One region of the Janthinobacterium sp. GW821-FHT03C08 genome, then DNA from elsewhere that is predicted to be linked to it. Evidence: predicted binding sites of a transcription regulator. Region 1 holds the regulator's gene; the other holds the start of a gene.
The links. Region 1 encodes LexA, which represses DNA repair genes until DNA is damaged. Its sites were predicted from a motif close to ACTGTATNNNNATACAGT; they were not measured.
Positions count from the first base shown of each region.

Region 2: recA (recombinase RecA) is a predicted target of LexA. The motif match lies at 1,449-1,466, and genes of this name have one in related genera.

Region 1 is NZ_JBWKUP010000010.1:14,800-18,211, forward strand. Features, by position in the region: gene rplI (50S ribosomal protein L9) at 44-499, opposite strand; gene rpsR (30S ribosomal protein S18) at 527-817, opposite strand; gene priB (primosomal replication protein N) at 843-1,142, opposite strand; gene rpsF (30S ribosomal protein S6) at 1,163-1,549, opposite strand; gene lexA (transcriptional repressor LexA) at 1,815-2,450, shown strand; gene AC07VL_RS15510 (cystathionine gamma-synthase family protein) at 2,669-3,412, opposite strand, start outside.
Region 2 is NZ_JBWKUP010000003.1:235,711-239,122, reverse strand. Features, by position in the region: gene recA (recombinase RecA) at 258-1,364, opposite strand; gene AC07VL_RS05520 (response regulator) at 1,609-2,328, shown strand; gene AC07VL_RS05515 (sensor histidine kinase) at 2,325-3,412, shown strand, end outside.

The sequences.
Region 1 (3,412 bases):
TTTTCATAGTGCGGCAGCGCGTGCGGGCCAGGCCCGCAGACGATTACGCGTTCGCGTCTGGTACGACAGCGATAACAACTTCCACAACCACGTCGGTGTGCAGAGCAACCGAAACGTTGTGCTCGCCAACGATCTTCAACGGGCCGGTAGGCATGCGGATTTGTGCTTTTTCAACAGCAAAACCTTGCTTGGTCAGCGCTTCAGCGATGTCGAAGTTGGTGACGGAACCGAACAGACGGCCATCGACGCCAGCTTTTTGAGCAACTTGAACGGTCAGACCGCTCAGTTTTTCGCCTTGGGCTTGCGATGCGGCCAGTTTGGCAGCTGCAGCTTTTTCCAGTTCGGCGCGCTTGACTTCGAATTCAGCCACGGCGGTTGCCGTAGCACGACGTGCCAGGCGTTGCGGGATCAGGAAGTTACGTGCGTAACCGTCTTTGACTTTGACGACTTCGCCGAGGTTACCGACGTTTACAACTTTTTCTAACAGAATGATTTGCATAGTTCTTCTCCAGGAATATCTGACCGATTAAGCGTGGTGCAGATCGGTGTATGGCAGCAGCGCGAGGAAGCGAGCGCGCTTGATTGCGGTGTCGACTTGGCGCTGGTAGTGCGCTTTGGTACCGGTCAGGCGTGCTGGCATGATCTTGCCGTTTTCCTGGACGAAGTCTTTCAGCGTGTCGACGTCTTTGTAGTCGACTTGCTCAACGTGAGCTGCCGTGAAGCGGCAGAACTTCTTACGTTTGAACAAAGGGTTTTGCTGTTTGCGTTTTTCTTTAAGCTTGAGCTTATTTTTGTCGAACTTTTTACCGAATGCCATGTCAGGCTCCTGTATCTAAAATGCGCTAGTCGGGAATGACTGCACTAAAATCAATGATGTGAAACACCAAACTCTTGCTGTTGCGGCTCTTTCTGGCCAGGAAACCCGTGAACTGATACACCCCACCCAAGCTTGCCTGGCTGAACCGGCCTGAGATTTCGCCAGCGGCTAGCGCGGCAACATCAAACTCGGTCAAACGGGCAATTCCTGCTTCCATCTGCTGCGAACTGTGTTGCAATACTGCATTCACAATCGGCAGCCCTGCCGGGGTATAGCGCAATATTTCGCGCTCGGCAATGATGGCGGTTACTTGTAGCTGGTTCAGCGCACGATCCTGGTCAAAAATTAAGCGGCTGCGGCTGGAGCGGCTGCTGGTGCTTCGGTGCGGTGGCTTTTGGCCGCGTCTTCGCGTTGTACCGATTTCATCATCGGCGAAGGAGCTGTTTCAGCTTTCTTCATTTTAACGGTCAGGTGACGCAACACGGCATCATTGAATTTGAATGCTGTTTCCAACTCGACCAGGGTCTCGTTGTCGCATTCGATGTTCAGGCAGATGTAGTGTGCTTTAGGCAGCTTTTGGATCGAGTAAGCCATTTGACGGCGGCCCCAATCTTCCACGCGGTGAACCGAACCGCCGCGGGTGGTTACGCTGGCTTTGTAGCGTTCGATCATCGCGGGCACTTGCTCGCTTTGGTCCGGATGGACGATAAAGACTATTTCATAATGACGCATGCAAACTCCTTCAGGTCGGATTGATAATCGCCCACCCCGGCGTCAAGACGGGTGTGGGAAGGTCAGCCGAAGATTATAACCGCCTTTTGCGAACTATTCAATGATTGCTTGCGCCGCGCCTGCCGGCCGCCACCTTTCTTGCCCCGATAGCAGGTTTTCTTTGAAAATCGGCGAAAAAGCCCGAAATCCCCTTGCATAGTGGGCGATACTGTACAAAAATACAGACTGTTCATATAGACAGCATTTTAGTATGCACCCACCGCTCATGATCAAGCTGACAGCACGACAAGAACAAATCCTGAACCTGATCAAGGACGCGATTGAAAATACGGGCTTTCCTCCCACCCGTGCCGAGATCGCCAATGAATTGGGCTTCAAATCGGCCAACGCGGCCGAAGAGCATTTGCAGGCCCTGGCCCGCAAGGGCGCGATCGAGATTTCGCCCGGCACCTCGCGCGGCATCCGCCTGATCGGCGCGGCGGCCGAAACGCTGCCGGCGAAGGTGCCGGCAGCGCTGCTGATGTCGCTGCCCCTGATCGGCCGCGTGGCAGCCGGTTCACCCATCCTGGCGCAGGAAAACCTGGAAGCGAGCTACAACGTCGACCCGGCCCTGTTTTCGGCCAAGCCCGACTTCCTGCTGAAGGTGCGCGGCTGGTCCATGCGCGACGCCGGCATCATGGATGGCGACTTGCTGGCCGTGAAGAAGGTCGACAGCGCCAAGAACGGCCAGATCGTCGTCGCCCGCATCGGCGACGAAGTCACCGTCAAGCGCTACAAGAAGACGGGCTCCGTCATCGAACTGCTGCCGGAAAACCCCGACTTCAAGGTCATCACCGTGTCACCGGAAGATGAATTTGCCCTGGAAGGCCTGGCCGTGGGCTTGATGCGCAGCTGGCATTGATTGAACGCGCCCTCATAAACCTACTGCGCAGCCCACTCTCGGGCATCCGTTGCTCGCTAGCTGGGCGCCCCCCGTACAATGTACAGCTCCGCTACTCAACCCGATATTGGGCTTGCCCGCTACGGTTTCTGAAGGCACGAAGACATTACCATTGAACGGCGAAAAACAAAGGGCCGCAACAGCATGACTGTTGCGGCCCTTTTCATTTGTCCGGCAACTTAGACATCAAGTGCCTGGCGGAAATCCTCGAGCAGATCCACCTCGTCCTCGATGCCGACGGAGACGCGGATCAGCGATTCGGCGATGCCCATGCTGGCGCGGCGCTCGGCCCCCATCTCATAGAAAATCGTGTGGGCGACGGGAATGACCAGGGTGCGCGTGTCGCCCAGGTTGCTTGCGGGAATGGCCAGATTCAGGCGGTTGAGGAAATCGAAGCAGTCGATGCCATCCATCAACTCAAAGCTGAACAGCGAGCCATAGCTGCGGAACAGCTCGCTGGCCAGCGCATGCTGCGGGTGCGACGGCAAGCCGGGATAATGCACGGCGGCCACGCGCGGGTCGGCGGCCAGTATGGTGGCCAGCGCCAGGGCATTCGAGCAGGTGCGGTCCATGCGCAAGGCCATGGTTTCCGCGCCGACGGCGATATGGTGCGCCGCTTCCGGCCCCAAGGAGGCGCCGAAGTCGCGCAAGGCCTTGGCGCGGATTTGCGCAATGCCCCATTGCGCGGGCGCCGCCTTCTTGTAATTCTCGAAAATATTCGGATACTGCGTCCAGTCGAACACGCCCGTGTCCGTCAAGCTGCCGCCCAGCGCATTGCCGTGGCCGCCGATGGATTTCGTCAGAGCGTTGACCACCAGGCCCGCGCCCACGGCCTTCGGACGGAACAGGTAGGGCGTCGTCATCGTATTGTCGACGATATACAGGATGCCCTTCTCGCGGCACAGGTCGCCGATTTTTTGCAG
Region 2 (3,412 bases), on a different contig from region 1:
TGCGACCAAATATGGCGCACCATGGATCGCAGTCCATCACAAACAAAACCAGCTACCGCTGGCCACGCGAGCGCAGCTGGTACTGAATAGTTACCTTCACAACGCCTAGCAAAACCGTAGCGAGCGGAAGAAAGGCCTGGCGCCGCCGTTGGCTTGAGAAGCGCAACTGTACGATGGTACGGGGACGCCGAGTCAGCGAGCATCGCAGAGCGCAAATTTCGACGCGCAGCAGGTTTTGATAGGTGTAATCGGCGTAACTACTCGGCGGCCTTCGCTTCCGCAGCCTTGGCTGCCTTGTCGACCGCCTTATCGGCTTTTTCCGGCTTTTCAGCAGCCAGCGGCGGCAGTTCGCGCACGCCCAGCGAGGCGCGGACCTTGTTTTCGATCTCGCGGGCCAAGGCCGGACGCTCTTGCAGGAAGGCACGGGCGTTGTCCTTGCCCTGGCCGATGCGTTCGCCGTTGTAGCTGTACCACGAACCGGATTTCTCCACGATCTTGGCATCCGAACCCAGGTCCAGGATTTCGCCTTCGCGCGACGTGCCGGCGCCGTACAGGATGTCGAAGTGCGCTTCCTTGAACGGTGGCGCGATCTTGTTCTTGACGACCTTGACCTTGGTTTCGTTGCCGATCACTTCATCGCCGGACTTGATCGAGCCGGTGCGGCGGATGTCCAGGCGCACGGACGCGTAGAATTTCAGGGCATTGCCGCCGGTGGTGGTTTCCGGGCTGCCGAACATCACGCCGATCTTCATGCGGATCTGGTTGATGAAGATGACCAGGGTATTCGTGCGGTTGATGGAACCGGTCAGCTTGCGCAACGCTTGCGACATCAGGCGCGCTTGCAGGCCCGGCAGGGAATCACCCATGTCGCCTTCGATCTCGGCGCGTGGCGTCAGTGCGGCCACGGAGTCGATGACGACGAGGTCGACGCTGCCCGACCGCACGAGGGCGTCGCAGATTTCCAGCGCCTGCTCGCCCGTATCCGGCTGCGAGATCAGCAATTCATGCAGGTTCACGCCCAGCTTTTGCGCGTAGCCAACGTCCAGCGCGTGCTCGGCATCGATAAAGGCGCAGGTGCCGCCCAGTTTTTGCATTTCAGCAATGGTTTGCAGGGTCAGCGTGGTTTTACCCGACGATTCTGGACCGTAGATTTCCACCACGCGGCCGCGCGGCAAGCCGCCCACGCCCAGCGCGATATCCAGGCCGAGCGAACCGGTCGACACGACTTGCACTTCTTCAATCGGTGCGCTGGCATCCATGCGCATGACCGAACCTTTGCCAAACTGCTTCTCGATCTGCGCCAGTGCGGCGGCGAGCGCCTTGGCTTTTTCCGATGCGGGTACTACAGCTTTTTTATCGTCCATATGTTCTTTCAGCCTGACATTTAGCGCGTCGGTTAAATTCCGTGAGTTAAATTCAGCGCGGGGGTTAAATTCGTTACAGACACCACTGTATAAAAAAACAGTGATCAATGCAAGCGGAACGTGGATTTGTTTTGAAACAGATCAATACAGCCCTTGTTTTTCACAAAAACTCGCCACCTTGCGGAAAATGAAACACAATATAGACTTCTGATGTCCCGATGTTGCAAGCAGAGGAAGCCTCACCATGCGTATTTTACTTGCCGAAGATGACAGCGTCCTGGCCGATGGGTTGACCCGTTCGCTGCGCCAGTCCGGCTATGCCATCGACTACGTCAAGAATGGCCAGGAAGCCGATACGGCCCTGTCCACCCAGGAATTCGACTTGCTGATCCTCGACCTGGGCCTGCCGAAGATGTCGGGGCTGGAAGTGCTGCGCCGCCTGCGCGCACGCGCTTCCCTGCTGCCCGTGCTGATCCTGACGGCCGCCGATTCCATCGAGCAGCGCGTCAATGGCCTCGACCTGGGCGCCGATGATTATATGGCTAAGCCGTTCGCCCTGTCGGAACTGGAGGCAAGAGTGCGCGCCCTGACGCGCCGCGGCGCCGGCGGCGGCGCCACCATCATCAAGCACGGCCCGCTCAGCTATGACCAGGTGGGCCGCAGCGCGTATATCAACGACCAGATGCTCGATTTGTCGGCGCGCGAACTGGGCCTGCTGGAAATCCTGCTGGGTCGCACGGGCCGGCTCGTTTCAAAAGAGCAACTGGTCGACCACCTGTGCGAGTGGGGCGAAGAGGTGTCGAACAACGCCATCGAAGTGTATGTGCACCGCCTGCGCAAGAAGATCGAAGTGGGTGGCGTGCGCATCGCCACCGTGCGCGGCCTGGGCTACTGCCTGGAGAAATACTCGGAAGCGCGCCTGCACGCCGAGGCGGCCGACTCCGCTGCTCCCTCCAGCAAGTGAAGGGACCCGAGGCGCCGCCGGACGAAGCCGTCGACGACGACTGGTTCGAGCCGCCCACGACGGAGGAGGACGACACCATCGAGCACTCGCTGTTCGGCGAAATCCTCGACTGGATGCTGGCGCCCCTGCTGCTGCTGTGGCCGATGAGCATCGCCATCACCTACCTGGTGGCCAAGAGCATCGCCAATCAGCCCTTCGACCATGCGCTGGAAGACAGCGTCACCGTGCTGACCCAGCAGGTCAAGCAGGCCGACGGCGAAATGCTGCGCCGCGTACCCGACAAGCACAGCAGCAAGCAGGGCCGCGACTTCCTGCGCGGCGACGATGTCGATACCCTGTATTACCTGGTGGTGGGCGCGCGCGGCGAATACCTCGACGGCGACCGCGACTTGCCGCCGCCGCAGGACCCGGACAAATACCGCAGCGGCACGGTGCTGTTCCGCAACGACACCATCCACGGCGCGCCCGTGCGCGTGGCCTTTACCTATCTCGACATGCCTTCCAGCACCGAGGACGAACCGCGCCGCGCGCTGGTGCAGGTGGCCGAAACGCTGGAAAAGCGGGCGCAGCTGGCCAATGAAATCATCAAGGGCGTGATTTTGCCGCAGTTCATCATCCTGCCCGTCATCCTGGCCCTCGTCTGGTTTGCCCTGGCGCGTGGCCTGTCGCCGCTGGCGCAGCTGCAGGAACGCATCCGCGCGCGGCCACCCGACGATTTGTCTCCCATCGAATCGGGCCAGGTGCCCGAGGAAATCACGCCTCTGGTCGGTTCGCTCAACGAGATGCTGGCACGGCTGTCGCTGTCGATCGACATGCAGAAGCGCTTCATCGCCGACGCGGCGCACCAGATGAAGACGCCGCTGGCCGGCATGCGCATGCAGTCGGAACTGGCCTTGCGCCAGACCGACCACGACGAGATCCACCGCTCGCTGCTGCAACTGGCGAAAAGTTCGGAAGCGGCCACGCGCCTGGTGAACCAGCTGCTGGCCCTGGCGCGCGCGGAAAACCAGCCGCAGGCGGGCACCGCCTTCGAGCCCATCGAACTGGGCGAACTGGCGCGCGGCGCGGTGCAGGACTGGGTGCA